Regions from separate parts of the Mesorhizobium sp. LEGMi-168a genome, predicted to be linked through region 2. Evidence: predicted binding sites of a transcription regulator. Region 2 holds the regulator's gene; each other region holds the start of a gene.
The links. The regulator PhoB, encoded in region 2, activates phosphate uptake and scavenging genes when phosphate is short. The targets are predictions, from matches to a motif close to TGTCATNNANCTGTCAT.
Positions count from the first base shown of each region.

Region 1: AC4FWB_RS23725 (RNA degradosome polyphosphate kinase) is a predicted target of PhoB. The motif match lies at 4,526-4,542, and genes of this name have one in related genera.
Region 3: AC4FWB_RS33660 (acetoacetate decarboxylase) is a predicted target of PhoB. The motif match lies at 3,346-3,362, and genes of this name have one in related genera.

Region 1 covers NZ_JBZEGV010000021.1:19,866-32,811, forward strand. The annotation lists gene AC4FWB_RS23710 (DoxX family protein) at 1-37, shown strand, start outside; gene AC4FWB_RS23715 (DoxX family protein) at 175-597, shown strand; gene ppx (exopolyphosphatase) at 636-2,171, opposite strand; gene AC4FWB_RS23725 (RNA degradosome polyphosphate kinase) at 2,168-4,363, opposite strand; gene AC4FWB_RS23730 (zinc-finger domain-containing protein) at 4,606-4,851, shown strand; gene AC4FWB_RS23735 (FAD-dependent monooxygenase) at 4,882-6,117, shown strand; gene AC4FWB_RS23740 (amino acid ABC transporter ATP-binding protein) at 6,407-7,210, opposite strand; gene AC4FWB_RS23745 (amino acid ABC transporter permease) at 7,287-8,444, opposite strand; gene AC4FWB_RS23750 (amino acid ABC transporter permease) at 8,449-9,636, opposite strand; gene AC4FWB_RS23755 (amino acid ABC transporter substrate-binding protein) at 9,700-10,728, opposite strand; gene AC4FWB_RS23760 (cystathionine beta-lyase) at 11,283-12,455, shown strand; gene AC4FWB_RS23765 (HPP family protein) at 12,665-12,946, shown strand, end outside.
Region 2 covers NZ_JBZEGV010000019.1:66,112-79,057, reverse strand. The annotation lists gene AC4FWB_RS22830 (CHASE domain-containing protein) at 1-711, opposite strand, end outside; gene AC4FWB_RS22825 (ATP-binding cassette domain-containing protein) at 842-1,642, opposite strand; gene AC4FWB_RS22820 (sugar ABC transporter permease) at 1,665-3,029, opposite strand; gene xylF (D-xylose ABC transporter substrate-binding protein) at 3,273-4,313, opposite strand; gene AC4FWB_RS22810 (ROK family transcriptional regulator) at 4,580-5,821, shown strand; gene phoB (phosphate regulon transcriptional regulator PhoB) at 5,822-6,511, opposite strand; gene phoU (phosphate signaling complex protein PhoU) at 6,531-7,238, opposite strand; gene pstB (phosphate ABC transporter ATP-binding protein PstB) at 7,257-8,060, opposite strand; gene pstA (phosphate ABC transporter permease PstA) at 8,057-8,908, opposite strand; gene pstC (phosphate ABC transporter permease subunit PstC) at 8,912-9,898, opposite strand; gene pstS (phosphate ABC transporter substrate-binding protein PstS) at 9,963-11,021, opposite strand; gene AC4FWB_RS22775 (response regulator) at 11,549-12,946, opposite strand, start outside.
Region 3 covers NZ_JBZEGV010000065.1:306-5,818, reverse strand. The annotation lists gene AC4FWB_RS33675 (ABC transporter substrate-binding protein) at 1-1,100, opposite strand, end outside; gene AC4FWB_RS33670 (ROK family transcriptional regulator) at 1,233-2,429, shown strand; gene AC4FWB_RS33665 (3-hydroxybutyrate dehydrogenase) at 2,481-3,269, opposite strand; gene AC4FWB_RS33660 (acetoacetate decarboxylase) at 3,491-4,273, shown strand; gene AC4FWB_RS33655 (patatin-like phospholipase family protein) at 4,266-5,426, shown strand; partial or broken gene AC4FWB_RS33650 (TetR/AcrR family transcriptional regulator) at 5,508-5,513, opposite strand, start outside.

The sequences.
Region 1 (12,946 bases), on a different contig from region 2:
CGCCGGCGTCTATTCGATCGACGCCAAGCGCGGCTGATCTTTTCCGCCCAGACTGAAACGTTCCTCCCAACCGAACCGAAGCGGCGCGGAATTTTCCGCGCCGCTTTTTCGTTTTCCGGTTGTAGGCGTAGACTGCGCCGGCAGCCGGCATGATGCCGGCAAGGGAGGTGACCAATGCCCCGCAACGCATTGCTTCTCGTCTCGCGGCTGCTGCTCGCCGCGTTGTTCGTGCCCTCCGGGTTCCAGGCGCTCACCAACATCGCCGGCACGACCAGCTATTTCGCCGGCCTCGGCCTGCCGCTGCCGACTCTTGCAGCCTGGGGCACCGGCCTGTTCGAGCTGATCGCCGGATTGCTGATCCTCGTCGGCTTCCAGACACGGATCGCAGCGCTGCTGCTTGCCGCCTTCTCGATCGCCGCCGGCTTCATCGGCCATTACGGCCAGGGCGCTGACGATGCGACTTTAGCCTTCATGCACCAGCAGATGCTGATGAAGGACATCGCCATTGCCGGCGGCTTCCTGGCGCTTGCCATGGCCGGCGCAGGCACATGGTCGGCGGACGGGCGGAGCATCGGCATCGGCGCCGAGGTGACCTGAGCCACCTGTTTCACCGAACCTTATTTGACAGAGACGCCCTATTTTACCGACACACTCGGCCCGCCCTCGACCGCCAGCACCAGGCGGCGGTTGGTGATGCGCGCCAATTGCGCCAGCCGCCCGGCGGGGCGTTCGCCATAGAGGTCGGCGAGCGACGCCGGCAGCACCAGCGCCAGCGCGCCATTGCCGCGGCTTTCCCATTTGAGCCGCGGCATCACGCCCGGCATCGCCGCCGTCAGCAGATAGACGACCCGCATCATCGCCGCGAGCGCACGCGCACGCTCGAGCACGCGCGGCGGCGCCAGCGTCTTGATCTCAGGCGCGATGCCATCGTTGAAGATACCGTCATGCCGGTAGGCGCTGGCCAAGGCCAGATAGGCGCGACCGGGATGGTCGACGCCGATGAAGGAGGCATGCGCGATGATGTTGAGCGACTGCCTGCCGCGATATTCGGGGTGCGCGCGCCAGCCGATATCGGCGAGCAGGCAGGCAGCGTGGCGGTAGCGTGCTTCGTCCGCCGTCTCGTCGATGCCGAAGGCCTGGAAGGCCTTGCCGGTCCATTCGACGAGGTCGTGCGCGTGGTGGACCGAGCGCGAGCGCAAAAGCGCCAGCTCTTCGGCGGCCGAGATCAGCGGATCGGCTTTCTGCTCGGCCGCGTCGAGCAGCGAATAGAGGAAGCCTTCGCGCACGCCCTGCGCCGAGACGACGATCTTCGAGGGCTGCATGGCCGCCATGATCTCCTGCAGCACGACGGCGCCGTAGGGCAGCAGCGAACGGCGGTTCTTGGAGACGCCCTCGATGCCCCGGACCTTCTCGACCTCGCCCTTGGCCACCTGCCTGAGGAAACTCTGGGCGCTGTCGGCGCCGATCTCGTAATGATGCATGACGCCGAGTGGGTAGTTGTTCATCTCCATGTGCAGCCGGGCAAGGTTTCGCCAGGTGCCGCCGACAGCGTAGAAGACCCTGCCCTGCCCGCCCTTCAAAAGCTTCGCCCGCGCCAATTCCTGGCGGGCGATCTTCTGTGCCTGGACCAGCGAGTTCTTCGCCATATCCTGCAGGCGCAGGCCGCCGAGCGGCAGCGTGATGCCGTCGCCGATCGACTCGCCATTGATGTCGACGAGCTCCAGGCTGCCGCCGCCAAGGTCACCGGCGATGCCGTTGGCCGGATAGAAGCCGGAGATGACGCCGAGCGCGGAATAATGCGCCTCCTGCCGGCCGGAGAGCACGCGGATCTCGGTCTTCAGCACATCCTCGGCGCGGTGGATGAAATCCGGGCCATTGACCGCCTCGCGCGCCGCCGCGGTCGCCAGCACATACATGTGCTCGGCGCCGGCCTGGTCCGAAAGCGCGCGGAAACGGCGGAACTCCTCCATCGAGCGCGTCACCGCCTCGGGATCGAGCTTGCCCGTCGAAACGATGCCGCGGCCGAGGCCGGCCAGCATCTTTTCGTTGAACAAAAGCGTCGGCGAGCGCGCCAGCCCTTCATAGACGACGAGACGGATCGAGTTCGATCCGATGTCAATGATCGACAGCGGCCGCCGGTCCTGGAGCCGGCCCTGGGAAATTGAAATCACGCGGCGCCGTTCTTCTTGCGGCGCTTGAACTGGGCGATACGCCTGGGCGCATGCGATTTCAGCGCGTCACCCCGTCCGGAAAGGCTCGGATTGGTCATGAAATATTCCTGCGCGTTGAACGGTTCCTCGCCCTCCTCCAGCACGACCCGCCGGGAGGTGCCATCAGCCAATACGTCGAAACTTTGCTGGTTGTCCATGACGTTGCCCAGCATGATCTGGCCAAGCACCTGTTCATGCACAGTTGGATTGGTGATCGGCACCAGGGTCTCGACGCGGCGGTCGAGATTGCGCGGCATCATGTCGGCCGAGGAGATGTAGACGATCGCCTCGTCGGACGGCAGGCCGTGGCCGTTGCCGAAGCAGAAGATGCGGCTGTGCTCGAGGAAGCGGCCGACGATCGACTTCACCCTGATATTCTCGGAAAGGCCAGGCACCTGGGGTCTCAGGCAGCAGATGCCGCGCACGACGAGGTCGACCTCGACGCCGGCGCGGCTGGCGTCATAGAGCGCGTCGATGACGATCGGGTCGACCAGCGCGTTCATCTTCATCCAGATGCGGGCCGGCCGGCCCTCGCGCGCATGGGCGATCTCATCGGAGATGTGTCTCAGGATGCGGTTGCGCAGCGTGAAGGGCGACACGGCAAGGCGCATTTCCTCGGCAGGCTCGGCATAGCCGGTGATGAAGTTGAAGATCTGCGCGACGTCGCGGGCGATCGTCGGGTCGGTGGTGAAGAAGGACAGGTCGGTGTAGATGCGCGCGGTGACGGGATGGTAGTTGCCGGTGCCGAGATGGACGTAGTTGCGCAGCCTGCCATCCTCGCGGCGCACGATGAGCGACATCTTGGCGTGCGTCTTCAATTCCAGGAAGCCGAACACGACCTGGACGCCGGCGCGCTCGAGGTCGCGCGCCCAGCGGATGTTGGCCTCTTCGTCGAAGCGCGCCTTGAGCTCGACAAGTGCGGTGACCGACTTGCCGGCTTCGGCCGCGTCGATCAATGCACGCACGATCGGGCTGTCGTTCGAGGTGCGGTAGAGCGTCTGCTTGATGGCGACGACTTCCGGATCGGCCGCCGCCTGGCGCAGGAACTGCACCACCACGTCGAAGGATTCATAGGGGTGGTGGACGATGATGTCCTTCTCGCGGATGGCGGCCAGGCAGTCGCCGCCATGCTCGCGGATGCGCTCGGGGAAACGCGGATTGTAGGGCGTGAATTTGAGGTCGTCGCGCGGGATGGCGACGATCTCGGAGATCTGGTTGAGCGCCAGCGGGCCGGTCAAGACGCTGATGCGGCTTGACGTGACGCCGAGTTCGCCGGCGACGAAGTCGCGCAACTCGGCCGGCATCAGTGTGTCGAATTCGATACGGATCACCGACCCGCGGCGGCGGCGCTTCAGCGCCGTCTCGAACAGTCGCACGAGATCTTCCGACTCTTCCTCGACCTCGATATCGCTGTCGCGGATGATGCGGAACGTGCCCGAACCCTTGACCTCATAGCCAGGGAAAAGCTTGCCGATATAGAGGCCGACCGCCTCCTCCAGCGGGATGAAGCGCACATGGTGCTTGCGGTCGGGCAGACGGATGAACCGCCGCAGCGCCACCGGCAGGCGCAGCAGCGCGCTCATCTCCTCGCCATTCTTGCGATGGCGCAGTTGCAGCGCCATCGAGAAGCCGAGATTGGGGATGAACGGAAACGGGTGCGCCGGGTCGATCGAGAGTGGCGTCAGCACCGGAAACACCTGGTCCTGGAAATGCTCTTCCAGCCAAGCCCTCTCATCCTTCGTCAGCGCGTCGCGGGTAATGCTCTCGATGCCTTCCTTGTTGAGCAGCTCCATCAGGGTCGACAGGCTCTTCTGCTGGTCTTCCTGCAGGCGCTCGACCTCGCGCAGCAATTGCTCGAGCTGCTGCTCGGGCGTGCGGCCGTCCGGGCTCTTCAGCGCGATACCCTCGCGCACCTGGCCGGCAAGGCCGGCGACGCGGACCATGAAGAACTCGTCGAGATTGGCGGCCGAGATCGACAGGAAGCGGACGCGCTCGAGCAGCGGATGGTGCCCGTTCAGCGATTCCTCAAGCACACGGCGGTTGAACTGCAGCCAGGAGAACTCGCGGTTGACGAAACGGTCGGGATTGCCGCCGTCGGGGCTCGCCGCCTCGACGCTGATGAACTCGCTCTGCACCGGCTTCAGTTCGGTCATGTTTCCTGCTCTTGCCCGCAATCGCCCTTTTTAGCGCCATACACCGCCGGACGCGTGATCGACGCTCTAACACGCTTCTGTGACGCATGATCGGTCACGGAATCGCTCCGATCCCCAGGGTCATGCGCTTAACCGGCTCAACTTATCCTCTGCCAGTCTTTTGCGACAGTTTCATTTCATCGATCTTGCAAACTGACCGGTTATGATCCAGATGCAAACGGGCCGAACTGAAGGAGACGACGATGGCAGGCGGTTCCATTCCCCATTTCCAGAACGATGCGGGCCATCCGGCAATCGACATCGGCGTCAAGGAATTCATGTGCACCGGCGCCAACCCGCCTTTCGACCATCCGCATGTCTTCCTCGACATGGGTGACGACAATGAGAAGGTCTGCCCCTATTGCTCGACCCTCTATCGCTATTCGCCGAAGCTGAAGGCGACAGAAACGGAACCTGCTGGCTGCCTCTATATCGACCAGGCCGCCTGATTCTTCCCGGTCGTGGATGACTGCTAGATCATGACTGACGCACGGTCCCGGCAGGCCGTCATCGCCGGGGCCGGCATCGCCGGGTTGACGGCAGCGCTTGCCTTTGCCGGGCGCGGTTATGCCGTCACGATGCTGGAGCAGGCCGGCCAGCTCGAAGCGGCAGGCGCCGGCATCCAGCTTTCCCCCAACGCGACCCGCGTCCTGCGCCAACTCGGCGTGCTCGACAGCTTGCGGCTAAGCGCGATCAGGCCCGAAGCAGTGGTGCTGAAGGACGCCGCCAGCTTGCGCGAGCTGGCGCGGGTGCCGCTGGGCCAGGCGGGCGAAGAGCGATGGGGGGCGCCCTATCTCGTGGCGCACCGCGCCGATTTGCAGGCGGCGCTGACGGCCAAAGTTGCGGAGCGGCCCGAGATCCGACTCATCACCGGAGCGCGGGTGACGGACATCGCCGTCGCGCCGCAAAATATCGTCGTCAGGGCGCAAAGGGATGGCGGCAGCATGGAGGCGGCCGGCGGCCTTTTGGTGGGCGCCGACGGCGTCTGGTCGTCGGTTCGATCGCGACTTGCCGGCAAGGAGCCCGCCTTCAGGAAAAGCCGCTTTTCCGGCGAGCTCGCCTGGCGCGCCACGGTGGCGGCAGACAGCGCCGCCGGCCAGGCCTTCGCGGCGATCGGCGCGACCGACTGCGTCACCACCTTTCTGCATCCGGGCTTCCACATGGTCGCCTATCCAGTGAGCAAGGGCAGCGCCTTCAACCTGGCGGCCTTCACCAGGGGCGAGCGCATCGCGGAAGGCTGGTCGGGCCACGCCGACCCTGCCATTCTTGCCAACGCCATGCGCGGCACGTCGGCGGCGCTGGCAAGACTTGCCGCGCTCGCCGGGCCATGGACGGCGTTTCCGATCCACACCGTCGAGCAAAGGCGTTGGACGATGCCGGAAGGTGTCGCGCTGATCGGCGACGCGGCGCATGCCATGACGCCATTCGCGGCGCAGGGCGCGGCGATGGCGATCGAAGATGCAGCGATGCTCGCCGACCTGGTTGGAGATTTCCCGGCTGATCCATGGCAGAGCCTCGCCATCTGGGAGAATCTTAGACGGCCGCGCATCGAGAAGGTGCTCAGGCGCGGCGCGCTCAACCGCCTTGCCTGGCACGCCTGGGGACCGGTCGCGATCGCCCGCAACCTGGTGCTCGCGACCCGGCCGGCGGATAAGCTCGCGGCGGATCTGGACTGGCTTTACGGTTGGGAGCCGTGGAAGGTGGTGAGGCGCTGAGAAGCTTTTAAAAGCCAACCAGAAACTAGATATGCTGGCGGGACAGCGCCCCCCTCTGGCCTGCCGGCCATCTCCCCCACAAGGGGGGAGATCAGACGTCACGCCGGCTTTCGCCAATCACCAGCGCTGCAAGGCGAAGCGAGGCGACGCAACTGCCAATCTCCCCCTCGTGGGGGAGATGGCCGGCAGGCCAGAGGGGGGCGCGAAGGAATGAGGCGCTGCCAATTCTACCGACACAAAAAGGCCCGACCCTAGCGGCCGGGCTTTTCCGAAATCGCTGCCGGATCGCTCAGTGCAGGATCTGCGACAGGAACAGTTTCGTGCGCTCATGGCGCGGATGGTCGAAGAACTCGGCCGGCGTGTTCTGCTCGACGATCTGGCCCTGATCCATGAAGATCACCCGGTTGGCGACCTTGCGGGCAAAACCCATCTCGTGGGTGACGCAGAGCATGGTCATGCCCTCCTCGGCCAGGCCCACCATGGTTTCCAGCACTTCCTTGATCATTTCCGGGTCGAGCGCCGAGGTCGGCTCGTCGAACAGCATGATGCGCGGGTTCATGCAGAGCGAGCGGGCGATCGCCACGCGCTGCTGCTGGCCGCCGGAGAGCTGGCCCGGATATTTGTTGGCCTGCTCGGGGATCTTGACGCGCTTCAGGAAATGCATGGCGATTTCCTCGGCCTGCTTCTTCGGCGTCTTGCGCACCCAGATCGGCGCCAGCGTGCAGTTCTCCAGGATGGTGAGGTGCGGGAAGAGGTTGAAGTGCTGGAACACCATGCCGACCTCGCGGCGCACCTCGTCGATCTTCTTAAGATCGTTGGTGAGTTCCTTGCCGTCGACGATGATCTTGCCCTTCTGGTGCTCTTCCAGCCGGTTGATGCAGCGGATCATCGTCGACTTGCCGGAGCCGGACGGACCGCAGATGACGATGCGCTCGCCGCGCATCACCTTGAGGTTGATGTCCTTGAGCACATGGAACTCGCCATACCATTTGTGCATGCCGATGATGTCGATGGCGACATCGGTGGTCGAGATGTGCATCTTCTTGGCATCAACCTTGATGTCTTCCGCGCTGACGGCGTTTTCGGTGGCCATGGCCGATTCCCCTTTATCGTTGCATTTGATGCATGTCGTTATCCCAAAACCGCTACACACTTTTGGGCGACATGCATCAGCGTTTGTAACCGGTGTCGAGCCGGCGTTCGGTGTACATTGAATAGCGCGACATGCCGAAGCAGAACAGCCAGAATACGAAGGCGGCGAAGACAAGACCGGATTTGGCGGTCTGCGACGTCGCCCAGTTGGCGTCGGACAGGTTCTGCTTGACCACGCCCAGCAGGTCGAAGATCGAGATGATGAGCACCAGGCTGGTGTCCTTGAACATGCCGATGAAGGTGTTGACGATGGCGGGGATGACCAGCTTCAGCGCCTGCGGCAGCACGATCAGGCCCATCTTCTGCCAATAGCCGAGACCGAGCGAATCGGCGCCCTCATACTGGCCTTTCGGGATCGCCTGCAGGCCGCCGCGCACCACTTCCGCCATATAGGCGGCGGCAAACAGCGATACGCCGATCAGCGCCCGCAGGAACTTGTCGAAGGTGACGCCCGCGGGGAGGAACAGCGGCAGCATGACGCTGGCGAAGAACAGCACCGTGATCAGCGGAATGCCGCGCACGAACTCGATGAAGATGACGCACAAGAGCCTGACGATGGGCATTTTCGATCGGCGGCCGAGCGCCAGCACGGTGCCGAGCGGCAGCGACACGACAATGCCGACGAAGGAAAGGCTGAGCGTGACCAGGAGGCCGCCCCAGCGCGAGGTCTCGACAAGAGGCAGCCCGAACACGCCGCCGGACAGGAGAAAGAAGGAGACGACCGGCAGCACCAGGAAGAGCAGGATGGCGTTCAGCCCTTTGCGCGGCACGCGCGGGATCAGCATGGGCACCAAAAGCACCACCAGCAGCACCGCGACGAGGGTCGGCCGCCAACGCTCCTCGATCGGATAGATGCCGAAGATGAACTGCCCGAGCTTGGCGTTGACGAAGGCCCAGCAGGCACCGCTCCAGCCATCCGGCTGGACGCCGCCTTGCGAGACGGTCGCGCAGACGGTGCGGTTCGGCCCGATCCACTGGGCGTTGATGAAAGCCCAGTTGATGACCTGCGGCAGAACCCAGGCGACGATGGCGATGCCGATGATGGTGAGGATGGTGTCGCCGACCGAGCCGACGAGATTCTTGCGCACCCAGGCGATGGCGCCGCGCTCGCCGAGCGGCGCCGGCTCGGCCAGCGCCATCTCGGTGCGCACCCAGGACATGTCGTGTTCCTGCATGGCCCTACCTCTCCACCAGCGCCATTCTGGCGTTGACGACGTTCATGACCGCCGAGGTCACGAGGCTCAGCACCAGATAGGCAATCATCATGATCAGCACGCCCTCGACGGCCTGCCCTGTCTGGTTGAGCACCGTGCCGGCCGTGGCTGTGAGGTCCGGATAACCGATTGCGATCGCCAGAGACGAGTTCTTGGTCAGGTTGAGATACTGGCTGGTCAGCGGCGGGATGACGATGCGCAGCGCCTGCGGCACCACGACCAGTCGCAGGATTGGCCCGGAGCGCAAACCAAGGGCGCCAGCTGCTTCTGTCTGGCCCTTGCTGACACCTCTGATGCCAGCGCGCACGATCTCGGCGATGAAGGCGGCGGTGTAGCAGGAGAGCGCCATGTAGAGCGACAGGAATTCCGGTTTGACCTGGAAGCCGCCGGTCAGGTTGAAGGTCGACTGCTTCGGGAAATCGAAGGTAAGCGGCATTCCGCTGAGCAGGAAGGCGAGCACCGGCAGGCCGACGATCAGCGCGACCGACGTCCAGAACACCGGAAACCGCTGGCCGGTCGCCATCTGCCGCTGGCGCGCCCTGTGGGCGACGAACCAGGCCATGGCGAGCGCCACGACGAAGGCGACGATCATCAGCCAGGAGCCCTCGCCCCAGAGGGCGCGCGGGAAATAGAAGCCGCGCTGGTTGAGGAAAGAGCCGAAGGGCAGATGGATGCTCTCACGCGGCGCCGGCAGCACGGCCAGCACGCCGGAATACCAGAAGAAGATGACCAGCAGCGGCGGGATGTTGCGGAAGATCTCGACATAGACGGTGCAGATCTTGCGGATCAGCCAGTTCTGCGACAGGCGGCCGATGCCGACGATGAAGCCGATGATGGTCGCGGTGATGATGCCGGCCACGGCGACGATCAACGTGTTGAGCAGACCGACCACCAGGGCGCGGCCGTAGGTCGAATCGGATGTGTAGGCGATCGGCGTGTCCGAGATGTCGAAACCCGCCCTGCCCCTCAGGAACTGGAAGCCGGAAGCGATATGCAGGCGCTGCAGATTGTCGATGACGTTGTTGACGATCCACCAGATCGAGCCGAACAGAAGGACGACGACCAGCGTCTGAAAGAAGAGACTGCGTATTTTCGGGTCATTGATGAAGGAGCCGCGACTCGGCTCCCCGCGAAGGATTTCCTGCGAAGCCATGCGACCATCCCCTGAAAAGAGAAACCGGGAGGCAGACTACCTGCCCCCCGGATCACATTTCGATCAGCGGATCGGCGGAGCGTATTGCAGGCCGCCCTTGGTCCACAGCGCGTTGATGCCGCGCGCGATCTTGAGCGGGCTGCCGGAGCCGACATTGCGCTCGAACATTTCGCCGTAGTTGCCCACGGCCTTGACGATGTTGACGACCCAGTCGTTGGAGACGCCGAGATCGGTGCCGATCTTGGTGTCGGCTTCCATGCCGAGCACGCGCTTGATCTCGGGGTTGTCCGAGTTCTTCATCTCATCGACATTGGCCTTGGTGATGCCGAGCTCCTCGGCGTCGAGCAGCGCGAAATAGGTCCACTTGACGATGTGGTACCACTGGTCGTCGCCCTGGCGCACGGCCGGTCCGAGCGGCTCCTTGGAGATGATCTCGGGCAGCACGACATGGTCGGCCGGCGAGCCCAGCGTCAGGCGGATGCCGTAGAGGCCCGACTGGTCGGTGGTGTAAACGTCGCAGCGGCCGGCGTCATAGGCGGCGTTGACCTCTTCCAGCTTCTCGAACACGACGGGATTGTACTCCATCTTGTTCGACTTGAAATAGTCGGCAAGGTTGAGCTCGGTCGTGGTGCCGGTCTGCACGCAGACGGCTGCACCCGAAAGCTGCAGCGCCGAATTCACGCCCGGCAGCTTCTTGGCGTTGATCATAAAGCCCTGGCCGTCATAGTAGGTGGTGCCGACGAAGTTCAGGCCAAGCGCGGTGTCGCGGTTGATCGTCCAGGTGGTGTTGCGCGACAGGATGTCGACCTCGCCAGACTGCAGCGCGGTGAAGCGTTCCTTGGCGCTGAGCGGGGTGAACTTGACCTTGGTGCCGTCGCCGAAGACGGCGGCCGCGACGGCGCGGCAGAAGTCGGCATCGATGCCCTGCCATTCCCCCTTGTCGTCCGGCGCCGAGAAGCCGGCGAGGCCGGTTGAGACGCCACACTGGATGAAGCCCTTCTGCTTCACGGTATCCAGCGTGCCGGCCGAAGCTGCCGATGCCGTAAACCCGAGCGCGGCGGCGCCAAGAATGCCGAATGCAATGTGTTTCATGACCCACAGACCCTTTTCTGCTACAGGCGCCCATGCTTCCCAGGCAGCCCTGATCTTTTTTTCATACGTGAATGCAGCTCCCACTTCGGCCCACTCCGGACCCGCATCATTGCCGATGCACTGCCTCCCATTCACGAAACGCATCGAAGGCGATTATTCCTGTGAGGTCAAGGGAAATGACCGAATTGCGACGGGTTTGAAAACCGATTGCCGCAAATGCCCGAATTGCAGCCAAAAGCGCCCGCGAATTGGTCAAGAGTTGCATCCGGAACCGGCAAATCAGGCCCCCGGGAAATTTTGAACGTTACGAGAATTCCTGCCCGTTACTACTGTCGCAGGCGGTGGAAGGACTGGCATGATTCATGGCGGCGGACGGCGCGCTTGCCCCTTCAGCAGATGCCCGGCCGGAAGCGCGCAGCGGGCGCAGACGATGAGCCGACGATCTTTTGTTTGGCCCATCCAAACATCGTCGCTTGGCGGGCTCGGGGTGGTTGCGCGGCCAGTTCCGCCGCTCTATGGCTGGGCTTCTGACACACTGCGACAGGCAACGAACTATGGCGACAGACGGCAGCAAGATCGGCATCAACACGCGGCTTGCCCATTCCGGCAACAACCCGCGCGACTATTTCGGCTTCGTCAATCCGCCGGTCGTGCATGCCTCGACCGTGCTTTATCCAGACGCCGCCGCGATGGCCTCGCGCAACCAGAAATACACCTATGGCACGCGCGGCACGCCGACTATGGATGCGCTCACGCTCGCCGTCGACGCGCTGGAGGGATCGGCCGGCACGATCGCGGTGCCATCCGGCCTCGCGGCGGTGACAATCCCCCTGCTCACTTTCGTTTCGGCCGGCGACCATCTGCTGATCGTCGATTCGATCTATCACCCGACGCGGAATTTCGCCGACACCATGCTGAAGCGCCTCGGCGTCGAGATCGAATATTACGATCCGCGCATCGGCGCCGGCATTGCCCAGTTGATCAAGCCCAACACCAAGGTGGTGTTCGGCGAATCGCCGGGATCGAACACCTATGAGATCCAGGACATCCCGGCGATCGTAAAGGCGGCGCATGCGGCAGGCGCCATCGTCATGATGGACAACACCTGGGCGACGCCGCTCTATTTCAAGCCGCTCGACCATGGCGTCGACATCTCGATCCATGCAGCAACCAAATACCCGGCCGGCCACTCGGACGTGCTGCTCGGCACGGTGTCGGCCAACGAGGCCTGCTGGAAGCAGCTTTATGATGGCTTCTGCACGCTGGGATGCTGTTCCGGACCGGACGACGTCTACCAGGTGCTGCGCGGCCTGCGCACGATGGGGGTCAGGCTCGAACATCACCGGAAGAGCGCGCTCGACATCGCGCGCTGGCTGGAGGAGCAGCCGGGCGTGGCGCAAGTGCTGCATCCGGCGCTGGAAAGCCACCCGGACCACGCGCTGTGGAAGCGCGACTTCTGCGGCTCGAGCGGCATTTTCTCGATCGTACTCAAGGGCGGCGGGCAAAAACAGCAGCACGCCTTCCTCGATGCGCTGACCATCTTCGGCCTCGGCTATTCCTGGGGCGGCTATGAGAGCCTCGCCGTGCCGGTCTTCCTCGGCGACCGCACCGTCGCCAAGGGCTCCTATGCCGGCCCGCTCATCCGTCTGCAGATCGGGCTCGAGGACGTCGATGACCTCAAAGCCGACATTTCGCGCGGGCTTGCCGCGGCGGCCGAAGCGGGCTGATCCGCCTGCCAAGCCGATTCCGCAAACATTCCTAACGCCTTGGCGCGATTGAGAAAGCCGAGGCCGCTGGCGGTGTGGCACACGCGTCGCCTCGCGCAATAATATTCTTCCCGGCCGCGAATATGCGGATTGGTTTAGCTTCCAAATCCGTGGCTTCGGCGGCATTGCGAGCAGCGCAAATTCCAGCCATTTGATCCCAAGGGCCTGCCATGGCGTTCCGCCTCTTCGTTCCGATCCTTGCCGGCGCGACGCTCCGCGAACGACTGCTTGCCTGCATCGGCGCGACCATCGGCATCGCGCTGACCGGCGTGATCAGCGGGCTCGCCATGGGTAGCGGACCGCATGTGGCGATGCTGGTGGCGCCGATGGGCGCGTCCGCGGTGCTGCTCTTTGCCGTGCCGTCGAGCCCGCTGGCGCAGCCCTGGTCGATCATCGGCGGCAATACCATTTCGGCGCTGGTCGGCGTGACCGTGGCGCATTTCGTGCACAAC
Region 2 (12,946 bases):
CTTGCTGAGCGCTACCTGGAACAAATCGCGCGCGCGGAAGGCGGCATAGAGAAAGCCTGCGGTCGAGGAGCGGCTGGCATTGATGACGTCCGGGGCCGTTTCCACGTTCAGCCGCACGAAAACCAGGAATCCGGGGAAGGTCTGCGTCACCTCGGCGCCCAGGCCGAGCTGGGCAAGGCCACTGGCATGCTGCTGGTCGTCCGCCATGGCCTTCTCGATCGCCGTCCGCCGTACCGGCTCGCTGAACATGTCGAAGCCGATGATCGACTGGTTGGACGTATCGAGCGGCTCGAAAAGCACGATGGGCGTGCGCCACGGCTGCTCGGTCGTGGCCGGGTAGATCGGATGCGCCGAGCCGTGATCGTGCAGGATGTCGCGCTCGACCGCCGCCTCGTCGCCGGTCTTGGCCAGCCTCAGGAAGCCGATGCCGCGCAGACCGGCGAAATTGTCGTCGATATCGAGCGCGGTGAAGAAGGCGTTGAACTCGCCGCGCGTGATGTCGCCGTTGCGGGCATCGAACAGCGCCTGCGTCGAGCGCAACAGCGACAGATGCAGGTCGATGCGGCTCTCGATGCGGTTGAGCGCATCGTCGGCCGTTCCCTCGAACTTGATGCGCGCCGCTTCCTGGGTCGCGAAATAGGCGAACCCCGCCATCGTCAGGCTGATCAGCGAGACGGCGATGAATGCGACGATCGGAAAGAGCTTTTTCAACGCAGGAGGCGGCCCATCGATGGTTGACCACCTTTATGGGCAAGTCTCCGTGCCAACACAATGGCGAGGCCAATCCATCACGGCCACTGGCACATCACCTAATCGTAAATTAGCCAACTAACTTATTGCCTTACGCCGCGATCTTCAGCGCTCCCGGGCCCGGAATCGCGCCCGGCGGGCACTTGCCCAAAATGATCATGCCGAGCACCTCGTCCTGCGTCACGTCGCCGGTGCGGGCGGTGCCCACCACTTGGCCATTCTTCATCACGCAGACCCGGTCGGCCAGCTCGAACACGTCGTGGATGTCGTGGCTGATCAGGAAGATGCCGATGCCGTCGGCCTTGAGCTGCCGCACCAGCTCGCCGACCTGGGCCGTCTCCTGGGGACCGAGGGCCGCGGTCGGTTCGTCCATGATCAGGATGCGGGCGTTGAACAGGATCGCGCGGGCGATCGCCACCGACTGCCTTTGCCCGCCGGACAGCTTGATCACCGGCTCCTTGAAGCGCTGGAAGCGCGGATTGAGCCGGCCCATCACCTTGCGCGCCTCGGCCTCCATGGCGACGTCGTCAAGCGTGCCCCAGGCGGTCATCAGCTCGCGGCCGAGGAAAAGATTGGCGGCGGCGTCGACATTGTCGGCAAGCGCCAGCGTCTGGTAGATCGTCTCGATGCCGTATTTCTTGGCGTCGCGCGGATTGGCGATCGATGCTTCCTCGCCCGTGACGAAGATCTGCCCGGCATCGCGCTTGTAGGCGCCGGACAGGATCTTGATCAGCGTCGACTTGCCGGCGCCGTTGTGGCCAAGCAGCGCCACCACCTCGCCGGGGAAGAGATCGATGGATGCGTCGTCGACGGCGCGGATGCCGCCGAAGGCGATCGAGATGTTGCGCATGTCGACCAGCGGGACGTCCGCGGGAGCGGTTTTCTCAGCCATGATCCTTCTCCTCCCTGCCTGATCAGACGCGCTTGCGGTAAATGGTGTCGAGCCAGACGGCGATGACCAGCACCGCGCCGACAACGATGCTCTGCAGCGGCGAGTCGACGCCGAGCAGCACCATGCCGGACTGCAGCGACTGCATCAAAAGCGCGCCAAGCATGGCACCAAGCACGGTTCCCGAACCGCCGGCAAGCGAAGTGCCGCCGATCACCGCCGCGGCTATCACCAGGAGCTCGTCCAGCGTGCCGAGCGCGTTGGTCGATGAATTCTGCCGCGCCGACGAGATGGCGGCGGCGATCGTCGCCAGCACGCCCATGATCATGAACACCTTCATGGTGATCCAGCGCGTGTTGATGCCGGCAAGGTTCGCCGCCTCCGGATTGCCGCCGATGGCAAAGACATAGCGGCCGAAGCGGGTGCGCTTGGTGATGAAGGTCATGATCAGGCCGACCGCGACCGCCATCAGCACGGGAATGGCGATGCCATGGGCGATGAACAGGCCGCCTTCGGGAACGGTGATGTTGTTGGCGGTGGCGTATCGGTTCACGATGCCGACCGGCCAGGGATAGGAATTGGCCAGCCACACCGCGCCCATGATGACCGCACAGGTGACCGCGCCGAGCAGCGTCTCGGCCCAGATCGGACGCAACGGGAAACGGAAGCGCTTGCGCTGCACCCGGCCGTTGAACAGCGCAAACACCACCGCCACGCAGGCGACGATGCCGACGACCCAGCTCCATCTGGCGCCGATCGAGCCGGCCGGTCCGCCGCCCATGAGCTGGAAGGTAGCGTCGAGCGGCGCCACCGTCTGGCCGCTGGTGACCCACCAGGCAGCGCCGCGCCAGACCAGCAAGCCACCCAGCGTTACGATGAAAGCCGGCACTTCGAGATAGGCGATGACGAAGCCCTGGAAGGCGCCGATCAGCAACCCGAGCGCCAGGCCGATGGCCAGCGCCAGCACCCAGATCCACGGATTGCCGAGCTCGAGCCCGACCATGCGCACCAGGAAATGCACCTGGGCGAAACCCATCACCATGCCGATCAGCCCCTCGGCCGAGCCGACGGAGAGGTCGATGTTGCGCATGACGATGACCAGCACCATGCCGGAGGCCATGATCGCCACGGCCGAGGTCTGCACCGAGAGGTTCCACAGATTGCGCGGGGTAAGGAACGTGCGGCTGTCGAAATCGAGCGGATTGACGCCGAGCCGCAGGCTCGAGATGACGTGCAGGCCGATCCAGATGATCAAAAGCGCGCCGACCATGCCGAGCATGCGCGTGTCGAGTTCGGTCGCCTTGAGGAAGCGCCCGACGGCGCTGAGTTCGGAGGCACGCGCGCGATCCGCGGCCGGGTTGGCCGGCGTATCAGAGGTCGTATCGGTCATGATCTCCTCCCACCGGCTTGCCGTCTGGCGCGGATGCCGGACCACGATGCTAGAGCAATTCCAGGGAAAGTGTGTAGCCCGTCCGGAATTGCGTGAAAACAAGCGGCTGCAGCTGTTCGACGATCCTGCCGGACGATGAGCTGCTCCAACGACTTTCCCGGTTTATGCGCAGCGGGAAACCTTTTTGAGAAACGCCGCGGCCCTTGGGCCGCGGCGTCAGGATTTGGACAGGCGTCGGTCGGCTTAATTGCAGACCGCGACACTGCCGGCGGCAACGCCGGCGCAGACCTCGTCCTTCTTGATCCAGCCGGCATCGATGACGAGGTTGAGATTGTCCTTGGTGATCGCGACCGGGGTCAGGAACAGCGACTTGACGGTGTTGCCGCCAGGCGTCGTGAAGTCCTTGACGCCGGCGATATCGGTCATCTTCTTGCCGTCGGCGAGCTGCGAGGCGATCTCGGCGGCGTTCTTGCCGAGCTCGCGCGCATCCTTCCACACCGACACCGTCTGCGTGCCGAGCGCGATGCGGTTGAGCGCGGCATGGTCGCCGTCCTGGCCGGAGACCGGAACGGTGCCGGCCAGGCCTTGCGCCGTCAGCGCCGCGACGACGCCGCCGGCGGTGCCGTCATTGGCCGCTACGACCGCATCGACCTTGTTGTCGTTGGCGGTCAGGAACTGCTCCATGTTCTTCTGCGCGTTGGCAGGCAGCCAGCCATCGGTATAGGCCTCGCCGACATTCTTGACCTTGCCGCTGTCGATGGCCTCCTTCAGCACTTCCATCGAGCCCGAGAACAGGAAATCGGCATTCGGATCGGCGCCCGAGCCCTTGATGAAGACGTAGTTGCCTTCGGGCTTGGCCTTGAACACCTCGCGGGCCTGCATGCGGCCGACTTCCTTGTTGTCGAAGGTCAGGTAGAACACGTCCTTGTTCTCGATCAGGCGGTCGTAGCCGACGACCGGAATGCCTTCGTCCAGCGCCTTCTGAACTGCCGGCCCAATCGCCGAGGCGTCCTGCGCCAGGATGATCAGCGCGTTGGCGCCCTGCGAGATCAGGCTCTCGACGTCGGTCAGCTGCTTGCCCGGATTGGACTGCGCGTCGGCGGAGATGTACTTGTCCCCGGCGGCCTCGATGGCCTTCTTCATCGCCGCCTCGTCGGTCTTCCAGCGTTCTTCCTGGAAATTCGACCACGAAACGCCGATCACCTTGTCCTTTGCCTCTGCGACCGACGCCAGCGTCAGCGACATGGCGACACCCGCCAGGATGGCGGTTGCGAATCTCTTCATGATTTCCTCCCTGCGCCATTGCGGCGCGACCCAGACTGGCCCGAAGGCCGCACACAGAGGCTTTTTTTCGAGCCTCGAAAAAACACTGATGCAACGTCGAAGCGCTGTCAACTGCGATTCTGATGGTTTTTGAGGTGTCGCAAACTTTTTTTCGAGCTCCGCAATAAATAATGACAGCCCCGGCAGCTTCTGCCAGTATCCCTAGCACGTCGGCGACGGCCCATGGCATGATGAGAAGGCCGCGACGCCCGGGAGGAAGGAAAACGATGTCGGTCGGAATCCGCCACGACGACCTGCGCCGGCGCAACCGCGCCATGGTGCTCTCGGCCGTGCGCCGGGCCGACCAGCCGTCGCGCACGGAAATCGCCGCGACCACCGGGCTCAGCCACTCGACGATTTCGGCGATCTCTGCCGACCTGATCCAGGAAGGCATCCTGGCCGAGAGCAAGCCGAGCGAGACCACGTCGCTGAAGCGCGGCCGGCCACAAGTCGGCCTCGCCCTCAACCCCGAAGCGGCCGCGGTGGTGACGGTGGTACTGTCGCTGAATTTCCTCTCCGTCGCCGTCATCGACTATGCCGGTCAGGTCATCGCCGAAGAGCAGCGGCGCCTCGACACGCTGACCATGCCGCGCGACGAGCTGATCGGCGAATGCACGGCGATTGTCCGGCGCCGGCTGGAGGACCCGGATCTCGATGTCGGCAGCGTCGCCCGCATTGCCATGGGCATCCAGGGCATCACCGATTCCCACGCCCGCGCCATGCTGTGGTCGCCGATCACGCCGCTGACCGACATTCCCTTCGCCGACATCCTGGAGCATGAATTCGGCATTCCCGCCACCATGGAGAACGACTGCAACATGATGGCGGTGGCGCTGCAATGGCGCGACCCCGACCGCTACCGCGACAACTTCATCGCCATCCTGCTCTCGCACGGCATCGGCATGGGGCTGGTGCTGAAGGGCGAGCTGTTCACCGGCACGCACTCTTCCGGCGGCGAGTTCGGCCACATGATCCACCGTCCCGGCGGCGCGCTCTGCCGCTGCGGACGCCGCGGCTGCGTCGAGGCCTATGCCGGCAACTACGCCATCTGGCGCAGCGCCATGAAGATGAGCGAGGATGCCGAGCCGGTCGACGTCGGCGACGCCGACATGCGGGCTCTTGCCGCGAAGGCGCGCGAAAAAGACGGCCCGGAGCGCGAGGCCTATCGCCGGGCGGGCGAAGCGCTGGGCTTTGGGCTGGGCAGCCTGTTCGCGCTGATCGACCCGGCGCCGGTCGCCATGGTCGGCGTCAGCGCCGCGGCTTTCGACCTGATCGAGCCGGCGTTGCGGGAAGCCATCGCCCAGACCGCCGGCGGCCAGCACTCAAAATCGATCTCCTTCGACACTGAGCCGAACGAATTGCCGCTGATACGCGAAGGCTGCGCCATGCGCGCGCTGAGCTTCGTCGACCAGGAGATTTTCGCGCCGGGCGTGCAGGCGAGGACCGGCACCGGAAAGAACGTCGCCTGATCAGTCTTCCCTGATCGCGTAGCCCGCCCCGCGTATCGTGCGGATGACGTCCGGCATGCGGCCGTTGTTGACCGCCTTGCGCAGGCGTCCGACATGCACGTCCACCGTGCGCTCGTCGATATAGATCGTCTCGCCCCAGACATTGTCGAGCAGCTGGCTGCGCGAGAACACCCGGCCGGGATGCCGCATCATGAATTCGAGCAGCCGGAACTCGGTCGGGCCGAGCCTGATCTCGCTCTTCTTGCGGTAGACGCGGTGCGATTCGCGGTCGAGCACGATGTCGCCGACCTTGAGCACGCTGGACAGCACCTCCGGCTTGGCGCGGCGCAACAGCGCCTTGACCCTGGCCATGAATTCCGGCGTCGAGAACGGCTTGACCAGGTAGTCGTCGGCGCCCGTCGAGAGGCCGCGCACGCGATCGCTTTCCTCGCCGCGCGCGGTCAGCATGATGATCGGCAGCCGCTCGGTCTCGGGCCGCATCCTGAGGCGCCGGCAAAGCTCGATGCCGGAAACCGCCGGCACCATCCAATCGAGCACCAGAAGGTCGGGCACGTTCTCCTGCAGGCGGATCTCGGCCTCGTCGCCGCGGGTCACCACCTCGACCTGATAACCCTCGGATTCGAGGTTGTAGCGGAGCAGCACCCCCAGCGGCTCCTCGTCCTCCACCACCATGATGCGTGGGGCGATCATTTGGCAGGCACCTTCGCTGTCACGCCGCCGGCGCCGACATCGCCGTCTCGTCCTGCTTCGGACGATTGGCGGGCAATTGGGTGCCGGTCAGCACATAATAGGCGTTCTCGGCGATGTTGGTCACATGGTCGCCGATGCGCTCCAGATTCTTGGCGCAGAACAGGAGGTGCGTACAAGCCGTGATGTTGCGCGGATCCTCCATCATGTAAGTCAGGAGCTCGCGGAAGACGGAGGTGTATTTGACGTCGACGCGCTCGTCGTCGTTCCTGAGCTTGGCGAGCGCCGTGGCGTCGCCCGCCGTGTACTCCTCGATCACGCCCTGGACCTGGATCAGCACCAGCTGCGCCATCGCGTCGATCGAGTGCGATAGGTCGCGCGGCGCGGCGCTGACGCCGACGGAGCCGACGCGCTTGGCGATGTTCTTGGCGAGGTCGCCGATGCGCTCGAGGTCGCCGGCCATGCGGATGGCGCCGACCACGCTGCGCAGGTCGTCGGCCATCGGCTGGCGCTTGGCGATCAGCGTGATGGCGCGGTCGTCGAGCTCGCGCTGACGCGCGTCCATGATGGCGTCGTCGGAGACGACGCGCTGCGCCAAAGCATTGTCGGAATTGAGCAGAGCCTTGGTCGAGGCGCCGACCATCGAGCCGGCGAGATCGCCCATATCACGGATGAGCCGGCTGATCTGCCCGAGATCCTCGTCGAAGGAAGCGACCGTATGGGCCATGATTGATGTCCTCGTGTGAACTCAGCCGAAGCGGCCGGTGATGTAGTCCTGCGTGCGCTTCTCGCGGGGCGAGGTGAAGATCTTCTCGGTTCGGTCGAACTCGACCAGCTCGCCGAGATACATGAACGCCGTCTGCCGCGACACGCGCGCCGCCTGCTGCATGTTGTGGGTGACGATCACGATCGTGTAGTCGGCCTGCAATTCGTCGATCAGTTCCTCGATCTTGGCGGTCGACAGCGGATCGAGCGCCGAGGCCGGCTCGTCGAGCAGGATGACCTCCGGCTTCACCGCCACGGTGCGGGCGATGCAGAGCCGCTGCTGCTGGCCGCCCGAAAGGCTCTGGCCGCTGGCGTTGAGCTTGTCCTTGACCTCGTTCCACAGCGCCGCGCGCTTCAGCGCCTGCTCGACGCGGTTGTCCATCTCGGCCTTGCTGATCTTCTCATACAGCCTGACGCCGAAGGCGATGTTCTCGTAGATCGACATCGGGAACGGCGTCGGCTTCTGGAACACCATGCCGATCTTGGTCCTGAGCAGGTTGAGGTCCTGCGAGCGGTCGAGGATGTTCTTGCCGTCGAGCAGCACCTGGCCTTCGGCGCTCTGCTTCGGATAGAGCTCGTAGATGCGGTTCAGCACGCGCAGCAGCGTCGACTTCCCGCAGCCCGACGGCCCGATGAAGGCGGTGACGCTGCGTTCGGGCAGCGACAGGTTGATGTCCTTCAGCGCCTTCGACTGGCCATAGTAGAAGTTGAGGTTTTTGACCTCGATCTTGGCCTTCTCGACGGCAGTGTCGGCTACGTTCAGGTCGGTGGACAACATCGGTTTCATCTGTCCTCTCTGCGTCCGGTAAGGCTGCGGGCGAAGACGCTCAGCCCGAGAACCGTCAGGGTGATTATGAGTGCGCCCGTCCAGGCCAGCTGCTGCCATTCCTCATAGGGGCTGAGCGCAAACTGGAAGATGGTCACCGGCAGGCTGGCCATCGGCGCGTTGAGATTGCTCGACCAGAACTGGTTGTTGAGCGCGGTGAAGAGCAGCGGCGCCGTCTCGCCGGAAATGCGGGCGATCGCCAGCAATATGCCGGTGACGATGCCGGACAGTGCGGCGCGATAGGCGACCGAGCGGATCACCACCCAGCGCGGCGCGCCGATGGCGGTGCCGGCTTCGCGCAGCGCGTTGGGCACCAGGTTGAGCATGTCCTCGGTGGTGCGCACCACGACGGGGATCACCAGGATGGACAGCGCAACCGCGCCGGCGATCGCCGAGAAGTGGCCCATCGGGCGCACCATCAGCTCATAGACGAACAGGCCGACGATGATCGAGGGCGCCGACAGCAGGATGTCGTTGATGAAACGCACCACCGTGGTCAGACGCGAGAAGCGCCCGTATTCGGCCATGTAGGTTCCGGCGAGCACGCCGATCGGCGTGCCGACGATGATGCCGATGATGGTCATCACGATGCTGCCGTAGATGGCGTTGAGCAGACCGCCGGCGTCGCCGGGCGGCGGCGTCATTTCGGTAAAGACGGCCAGGGAAACGCCGGAGAGCCCTTTGTAGATCAGCGCGCCAAGGATAAGCGCCAGCCAGGCAAGGCCGATGCCCGCCGCGATGACGCACAGCGCCATCATCACGGCATTCTTGCGCTTGCGGCTTTGGTGGAGCGATGCGGCTGTCGACATCGGTCAGGCTCCGGTCCGGCTATCGATGCGCAACAGCATGTAGCGCGCGATGGCGAGGATGATGAGAGTGATGATGAACAGGATCAGGCCGAGCGCCACCAGCGAGGATGTGTAGAGCTCGCCGTCGGCTTCGGTGAATTCGTTGGCGATGGTCGCCGAGATCGTCGTGCCCGGTGCAAACAGGGAAGCGCTGATGCGATGCGCGTTGCCGATGACGAAGGTGACGGCCATCGTCTCGCCGAGCGCGCGGCCGAGGCCGAGCATGACGCCGCCCATGATGCCGACGCGGGTATAGGGGATGGTCACGCGCCGGGTCACTTCCCAGGTCGTGCAGCCGATGCCGTAGGCCGATTCCTTCAGCACCGCCGGCACGGTGTCGAACACGTCCTTGGTGATCGAGGTGATGAAGGGCAGCACCATGATGGCAAGGATCAGCGACGAGGTCAGCAGGCCGATGCCGTAGGGCGGACCGGCAAACAGGCTGGAGAGGCCCGGTATGCCGTGGAAAAGATTGATGATGAAGGGCTGCACCGTCGTCTGCAGGAAGGGCGCGAAGACGAACAGGCCCCAGATGCCGTAGATGATCGAGGGAATGCCGGCGAGCAGCTCGACCGCGATGCCGATCGGGCGGCGGAGCGGGCGCGGGCAGAGCTCGGTCAGGAAGACGGCGATGCCGATACCGATCGGCACGGCGATAAGAATGGCGATGGCAGAGGTGACGATGGTGCCGTAGATCGGCGCCAGGGCGCCGAAATTCTCGGTGACCGGATTCCAGGCCTCGGTGGTCAGGAAGGAGAAGCCGAACTTCGACAGCGCCTCCCACGAGCCGGCAATCAGCGAGATCGCGACGCCACCAAGCAGGACCAGCACGAGGATGGCGGAAGCGCGCGTCGCCGTCCGGAAGGCCATGTCGGTGAAGGCGAAGCGGCGCACCGTCGCTTCTCTGGTCCGCATGGCGGACGATGTCACGGCTTCGGAAACGGCAGTCATCTAGCCCCTCGCATTTCGAAAGCGACAGGAGGGCGCCGGAGGCGCCCTCCTTATTCCGCAGGAATTACATGCCGGAGTAGAGCGGCTTGCCGTTCGCGTCGACGATGTCCTTGCCCCACATCCCCTCGACGCTCTTCACGACCGCGTCGGGCATCGGAACATAGTCCAGCGCGCCGGCCATGTCGTCGCCCTTGGCGTAGGACCAGGCGAAGAACTTGAGCGCTTCGGTCGTGGCCGCCGCATCGTCGGGCTTCTTGTAGACGAGGATCCACGTCGCAGCCGTCATCGGCCAGGATTCGGCGCCCGGCTGATTGGCCAGGATGACGCCGTAGCCCGGCTGCGAGCTCCAGTCGGCGTTGGCCGCGGCAGCCGAGAACGCCGCCGCCGTCGGCTCGACCTTCTTGCCGTCCTTGTTCACCAGGTCGGTGTGGGTCAGCTTGTTCTGCTTGGCATAGGCATATTCGACATAGCCGATCGCGCCGCCGGTTTGGGAAACGTTGTTGGCAACGCCCTCATTGCCCTTGGCGCCAATGCCGACTGGCCATTCCACAGCCTTGTCGACGCCGACCTTCGACTTCCAATCAGCGCTGACGTCGCCGAGATAGTATGTGAAGTTGAACGTGGTGCCCGAACCATCGGAACGGTGAACCACCGCGATCGCCTGCGACGGCAACTTGACGTCGGGATTGAGCTTCTTGATCGCCGCGTCATCCCAGCTCGTGATCTTGCCGAGGAAAATGTCGGCCAGCGTCGGGCCGTCGAGAACCAGTTCGCCCGGCTTGACGCCTTCGAGATTGACGACCGGAACGATGCCGCCCATCACCATCGGGAACTGTGCGAGGCCGGTGCCGTCAAGTTCTTCGCCCTTGAGCGGCGCATCGGAAGCGCCGAAGGTCACGGTCTTGGCCTTGATCTGCTTGATGCCGCCGCCGGAGCCGATCGACTGATAGTTGAGACCGACGCCGGTCTCCTTTTTGTAGGCGTCAGCCCACTTGGCGTAGATCGGATAGGGGAAGGTGGCGCCGGCGCCCGAGATATCGGCCGCCATCGCGGCGGAGATGGAAAGCGTGGATGCCGCAGCCATTGCAATCGCAACGGCCGCCGAGCGGATGAAATGTCTCATGTGGCCTGCTCCTGTTCGGAATATGGTCTTTCGGCACCCGTCTATCGGCGCCCGGGGAGCGCAATAGCCTTCGATTATTACAGTCGCATGACAGTTTCGTGTCAGCCCGGTAACGTCTGAACAGGGATAGCTGGAGAGGCCTGCGGCCGCCTTTTGCGGGCCAGCCGGAGTTTGCCGCGGGAATCAGCAACTTGTCCGACTTTTGAATCAAAAATTATCCCGGCGGCCGGATCTCGGCCGCCGGGAAATAAAATCCGGACGAGAGCGCGTTGCCCGAAAGCCAGAGCGGATCATGGCCTAGCCATCGCCGAAAACAGGTCCGTTGGGGTAGAGTCGACGCTGTTCCTTGCCGGCGGTCGCTGCTCCCGCCCGTAACCGAAGGGCGGAATCGACAGCCGCTATTGTTCCGGCTTGACCATCGCTTTGGTATGGTGCGATCACACCATACGTCCGCGTAACGAACGAGCAGCGGATGCCGGCTAAGAGAAAACCGCCCTGGCAGCGCCGCACTTTTCCTGGAAGTGCTTTTAGCCGGCGCTGCGTCGGACCTCCGCATCCGGGCCGAGCCATCTTTCGAGCTTTTCAAGCAGCGCCTTCGGGCTGATCGGCTTCGGCAGGTAGTCGTCCATGCCGGCTTCCAGGCAGCGTTCGCGGTCCCCTTTCAGCGCGTGCGCCGTGACGCCGACGATCGGCACACGCGTCCCCATCTCGGCTTCGAGCTGGCGGATGGCCGCGGTCGCCTCCAGCCCGCTCATCTCCGGCATCGATACGTCCATCAGGATCATGCGCGGATTGAGCTTGCCGAAGGCGTCGAGCGCCTTGCGGCCATTGCCGACGATCTCGAAATGATAGCCGGTCTCGCCGAGGATTTGCGTGAACACCAGCTGGTTCACCTCATTGTCCTCGGCGACGAGGATATCGAGTCCACGCTCCACGCCGGCCGGGCGCGGACGGGCACGCGCCGGCGGCGGCTGCAGCAGGACGCGGTCCGATGCCGTCGCCTGCGCCGTCGGCGCCCGCGACGCGCCGGCCCCTGTCCCTATGCTGCCGGCCAAAGGCGGATGGATGGCCGCCGTGCTGTGGCGATGGCGCTGGATGGTCGCGACCAGCGTCTCCAAAAGGATGGAGGAGCGCGCCGGCTTGATCAGCTGCGCATCGATGCCGAGATCGCGATAGGCGGCGCTGGCGAGCGACTGGTCGACCGAGGTCAGCATGATGATCGGCGTGTGCGCGAGGCCGGCGGTGTTGCGCAGGATACGCGCCATTTCGGCGCCGGTCATGCCCGGCATCTGGTAGTCGAGCACGACGCAGTCGACAGGCACGCCGTAGGCGGCGGCCGCGATCAGCACCTTCAGTCCCTCGGCGCCGCTTTCCGCCGCGCAGGAATCGAAGGTCCACGAGGCCATCTGCTCGCTGAGGATCGAGCGGTTGACGGCATTGTCGTCGACGATCAGCACGCGCGCGCCGGTGACGTCGACCGGCATGATCCGCTGCCCGCCCTGTTCGGCCCGCGGCAGCGTGACGGTGAACCAGAAGGTCGAGCCCTTGCCCTCGGCGCTGTCGACGCCGATCTCGCCGCCCATCATCTCGACCAGCCGCGAGGTGATGGCAAGGCCGAGCCCGGTGCCTTCGTGCCGCCTTGTCGAGGAGGTGTCGACCTGGCTGAACTTCTCGAACACCAGCTTCAGCTTGTCCTCGGGAATGCCGATGCCCGTATCGGTGATCGAGATGGTGAGCCTGGTGCCCGCCGGGACCCGCTCGCCCGTCACATCGACCAGCACGTGACCTTCGTCGGTGAATTTCACCGCGTTGCCGAGCAGATTGGTGACGATCTGCCTGAGGCGGCCGACATCGCCGACGAACTGCCCGTCGAGCCCTGGCTGGACGCGGACGATGAGCTCGAGGTCCTTCTCCTTGGCGCGCGT
Region 3 (5,513 bases), on a different contig from region 2:
GAGGCCTGCAGGTCCTTCTGCGACTTCTGCTGGCAGGGATTGAAGCCCTTTGACAGGTCGACGTCCAGGCGCGCGGGGATAGACCCCTTGGCCTGGTTGAAGACGGTCTGGAACTCCGGCGACAGGATGGTGCTGGCGAGCAGTTTCTGGCCTTCGACATAGTCCGGGTCCTTCTGCTGGAAGAACACGACGGAATCGGAGTTCAGGATGAAGCCGGGCTTGCCCCAGTCGGTTGGCGCCTGGGCACAGACATAATCCGTTCCTTCCTTGAAGCCCGCGGCGGTGAGCAGGCCGATCGTCCAGTCGCCCATGATGTGGAACGCCGCCTCGCCGCGACCGACGAGAGCCGACATCGAATCCCAGTCGCGGCCGTTCATGCCGGGATCCATATACTTGGACGTCATGGTGCGGAACTGTTCGAACGCCTTCACCATGCCCTCGCTGCGCATGGCGTCGACGTTACCCTCGACGAAGGCCTTCCTGTAAAGATCGAGATCCTGGCCATAAAGGACGACCTCGAAGACGGTGGCGTCGGTCCAGTCGGCGGTCGAGTGCGAGATGCAGATCTTGCCAATCGCCACGACCTTGTCGCAGGCTGCGTTGAACTCCGCCCAGGTCTTCGGAACCTCCGTCACGCCGGCGGCCTGCATGACTTTCGGCGAAGCCCATATCCAATTGATGCGGTGGATGTTCATGGGTGCCGCCACCCACTTGCCGCTCGGCTTCATCACCGGCAGCAATTCCGGCGCCACCACCTTCTCCCAATTCTCTGCCTTCGCGAGATCGTCCAGATCGGCGGTCATGCCGGTCTTGTTCCATTCAGCGATCTCGGGGCCCTTGAGCTGAACCGCCGGCGGAGCGTTGCCTGCGATCACGTCGGCGCGCAGCTTGGCGAGTGTGTTCGCGGTATGGCCGGCAATCGAGGTCTGCTGCCATTTTCCGCCCTTCGCCTCGAACATCTCGCCAAGCTTGGCTATAGCCTGCGCATCCGATCCGGTCGCCCATTGATGGAGCAGGTTGGTCTTCGGCTCGGCGAGTGCCGTGTTTGCAAGAAAGGCAAATGCCGCCGTAGCGACAAGGGTCGCCCTCAGATATCTCATCGTCTCACTCCCATTTGATTTCAGCACGGTTCATCACGACCGTTTCGCCGAGACCGCCCGCATCGCAGAGGGCCTCTAGTTTTTTCTAGAATGATCAAATACGATCGACAGTCAAGGAGCTTTACGACAAAAATGACAAAAAGCCTGCTCAGATCGCTGCTGGACGGCCAGCCTCCGGGCACGCCTGAAAGCCTTATCGTCCGGTGTCTCAGCCAGCGCGGCGCCATTTCCGCCGCGCAGATCGCCCGGCTCACCGGCCTGGCCCGCTCGACCGTCTCGACGGCTTTGACTGGCCTGAAGAAGTCGGGGATTGTGGTGGAACTGGCGGCGGCTGACGAAGCGGCCAAAGGCGTCGGCCGGCCGGCAGCGACGCTGACGCTCAATCCTAAAGCCGGCACCTGCGTTGGCATTCATCTCAGTCTCGACGAGATTCGGGTCGCTGTGGCCGACGTCTCACATTCGTTCATTTCTGAAAAAACTATCACCCTCGGCCTGGATTATCCTCCGGACCGGGCGGCAAAGCTCACCAAGGCGGCGATCGCGCAATGCTACGAGGAGAACAGCTTGCCTGCGTCTGGCCTCCTGGGTGTCGGGGTTTCGGTGTCGGGACCGGTCAGTCCCGAAGGCTTCGTCCAGCGGGCCAGCATCGTTCCCACTTGGGCTGGCGTCAACATCCGACATGTCTTCGGGCCGGTGCTGGAGCAGCCGATCTTCGCAGCCAATGAAAGCAACTGCGCCGCCATCGCCGAGATGATGTGGGGCGCCGCCGTCGGCTACGAGGACTTTGTCCTGTTCAAGATCGACCTCGGGGTCGGCGGCGCGATCGTTCAGCACGGACGCGTCGTGACCGGAATTGCCGGCGGCGCGGGCGAGTTCGGTCACATGAGCATCGATCCAACCGGCGATCTTTGCCGCTGCGGCAATCGAGGCTGCCTGGAACTCTACGCCAGCTTCAATCGGCCGCTGGAGCAGATCGCGCGCGTGACGGGTCGGCGCGTCACGATGGACGATGTGATCCGCATGGCCGAGCAAGGCGATGTCGGAGCGTTGCGCATGATCGAGGATACGGCCGAAATGGCAGGCCGTGGCCTGGGCATGATCGGATCCGTTCTGAACCCGCCCCTCATCATCATCGGAGGACGCATGGCGCTCGCCGGCGACATCCTGCTTACGCCGCTCATCGCAGCCTATGAACGGCACACCCTGATCAAGGCGCGGGACGTCGCCCCCGACAGGCGCACGCGAATAATCATCGGCAAGCACACCGAAAACGATGTGCTGCTCGGAGCCGTCGGCCTTGTCCTGAGCCATTACGGGCGACTTCAATAGCCATGGGGACCGGCAAGGACGCCGCGGCGGCGCCCCCTTAGGGAAGCGCGCCTACTGCGCCGTCCAGCCGCCATCCATCGGCAAGGTCGTGCCGGTCATCTGCTTGGCGGCGTCCGAGCAGAGGAAGAGCGTCAGTGCCGCAAGCTCCTCGACGGTGACGAACTCCTTGGTCGGCTGCGCGGCGAGCAGCACGTCGTGCTTGACCTGCTCCTCGGTCATGCCTCGCGCCTTCATCGTGTCGGGGATCTGCTTCTCGACCAGCGGCGTCCAGACATAGCCGGGCGCGATCGCGTTGACGGTGATGCCGTCCTGCGCCACCTCCAGCGCCACCGTCTTGGTCAAGCCGGCAATGCCGTGCTTGGCCGAGACATAGGCCGACTTGAACGGCGAGGCGACCAGCGCGTGCGCCGACGCCGTGTTGATGATGCGGCCCCATTTGCGGCTCTTCATGCCCGGTAGCACCGCCTTGATGGCATAGAAGGCCGCAAGCAGGTTGATGCGGATGATCGCCTCCCACTTGTCGTCGGGAAACTCCTCGATCGGCGCGACATGCTGGATGCCGGCATTGTTGACCAGGATGTCGAGGCTGCCGAACGCCTCTTCGGCCTCACGCACCATGGCGGTCACCGCGGCGCCGTCCATCATGTTGGCGCCGGAATAGCGGCACTTGACGCCGAAATCCTTCTCGATGCCGGCACGCTCCTGCTCGATCGAAGCGGCATCGCCCAGACCGTTGATGGTGACGTTGGCGCCCTCGGCGGCAAAGGCGCGGGCGATTGCAAGGCCGATGCCGCTGGTCGAGCCGGTGACGAGCGCATTCTTGGAAGACAGGGAACCCATGGGAAATCTCGCAAGAGAAGGGAGGGACTATGAGGCAGATAGTTTGTGCGACGCAACATGACAATGCCACGACCATGTGTCGGCTCGATTACAAGGTTGCGACGACCTTTGCCGGCTCGGTGACGCGCCGTCGTGCGGCTGACACGGCACTGTCATGCTGCCATGCAACATATTTGCCAGCGTATTCGCGCGGGGTCATTTTTCAAGCACGGGGCACCAGCATGGAAATCGCCGATGTCGTGAAGCGCGCCTATGCGATGCCGCTCACCAACCCGTCTTTTCCGCCCGGCCCCTATCGCTTCTTCGATCGCGAATACATCATCATCACCTACCGCACGACGCGCGAAGCGCTGGAGGCGGTGGTGCCGGCGCCGCTCGAGATCGATGAGCCGCTGGTCAAATACGAGTTCATCCGCATGCCGGATTCGACCGGCTTCGGCGACTATACCGAGACCGGCCAAGTCATTCCCGTGCGTTTCGGCGGACAGCACGGCGGCTATGTCCACTCCATGTATCTCGACGACGACGCGCCGATCGCCGGCGGCCGCGAGCTCTGGGGTTTTCCGAAGAAGCTCGCCAACCCGAAGATCGTGCATGAGGGCGAAGTGGTGGTGGGCACCCTTCACTATGGCAGCGTGCTCTGCGCCACCGGCACGATGGGCTACAAGCACCGCGAGGCCGACCATGATTCCGTGCTCGCCTCGCTCGCCGCGCCCAACTTCCTGATCAAGATCATCCCGCATGTCGACGGCAGCCCGCGCATCTGCGAACTGGTGCGCTACTACCTGACCGATGTGACGCTGAAGGAGGCGTGGACGGCGCCGGCCGCGCTCGACCTTCGGCCCCATGTCATGGCCGACGTGGCGAAGCTGCCGGTGCTCGAGGTCGTCTCGGCCGTCCATTTCACCGCCGATCTGACGCTCGGGCTGGGCGAAGTCGTCCATGATTATCTCGCTGACCAGTCGGCGGCCAGCGCAATCCAGCCGGAGAAGGCTCGTGCTTGAACGCACCCGAAACAAGGCGGTTGCCGCCACTATTGAGGAAATCACCGCGCAATATGACCGCATCGCCCTGGTCTTCCAGGGCGGCGGCGCGCTGGGCGCCTACCAGGCCGGTGTCTACCAGGCGCTTTCCGATGCCGGCTGCGAGCCGACCTGGCTCTCCGGCGTCTCGATCGGCGCCATCAACGCCTCGATCATCGCCGGCAATGAGCCGAGCCGACGCCTGCAGCGGCTGGAGCAGTTCTGGCAGACGATCTCCGGCCGCAAGATCTGGGCCTATACGCCCGAGGGCGACATCTATCGCGACATCCGCAACCGCACCTCGTCATGGATGACGATGACCATGGGCCAGCCCGGCTTCTTCAAGCCGCGCAGTCCCAACCCGTGGTTCCAGCCGCCCGGCGCGGACGGCGCCACCAGCTTCTACGACACCGCCGAGCTGAAAGAGACGCTGGAGAGCCTGATCGATTTCGACGTGCTCAACGACGGCAGGAAGCGGCTCAGCGTCGGCGCGGTCAATGTCAGGACCGGCAACTTTGTCTATTTCGACACCGACAAGGTGCGCATCGGGCCGGAGCACATCATGGCGAGCGGCGCGCTGCCGCCGGCCTTCCCCTCGATCCGCATCGAGGGCGAGTATTACTGGGACGGCGGCATCGTCTCCAACACGCCGCTGCAATATCTGCTCGACCAGGAGGAAGACCGTTCCTCGCTGGTCTTCCAGGTCGATCTGTTCAGCGCCCGCGGCGCGCTGCCGCGCGGCATGGCCGACGTGCTGTCGCGCCACAAGGACATCATGTATTCGAGCCGCACGCGCCAGAACACCGACAATTTCCAGCGCATCCATGCGCTCAAAATGAAGCTGCTCGATGCCTTGAAGCGCGTGCCGCCGGAGCAACTGAAGGATGGTGAGAAGGAACTGATCGCCGACTACTCCGATGCCGGCGTCGTCAACATCGTCCACCTGATCTACCAGCACAAAGGCTATGAGGGTCACGCCAAGGACTACGAGTTCTCGGGCACCTCGATGCGCGAGCACTGGGAAATGGGTCTCGAGGACACCGAACGCACGCTGCGCCACAAAAAGTGGCTGATGCTGCCGACCAATGTCGAGGGCGTCGCCATCCACGACCTGCACCGCGAGGATCCGACCTGACCAGCGGCAGCGGGCGGACGAAGCGTTCCTCGTGATTGGATAGTTGAGTGGCCTCAGACTTCAGCGCTCAACTTCGTTGCCCTAGCT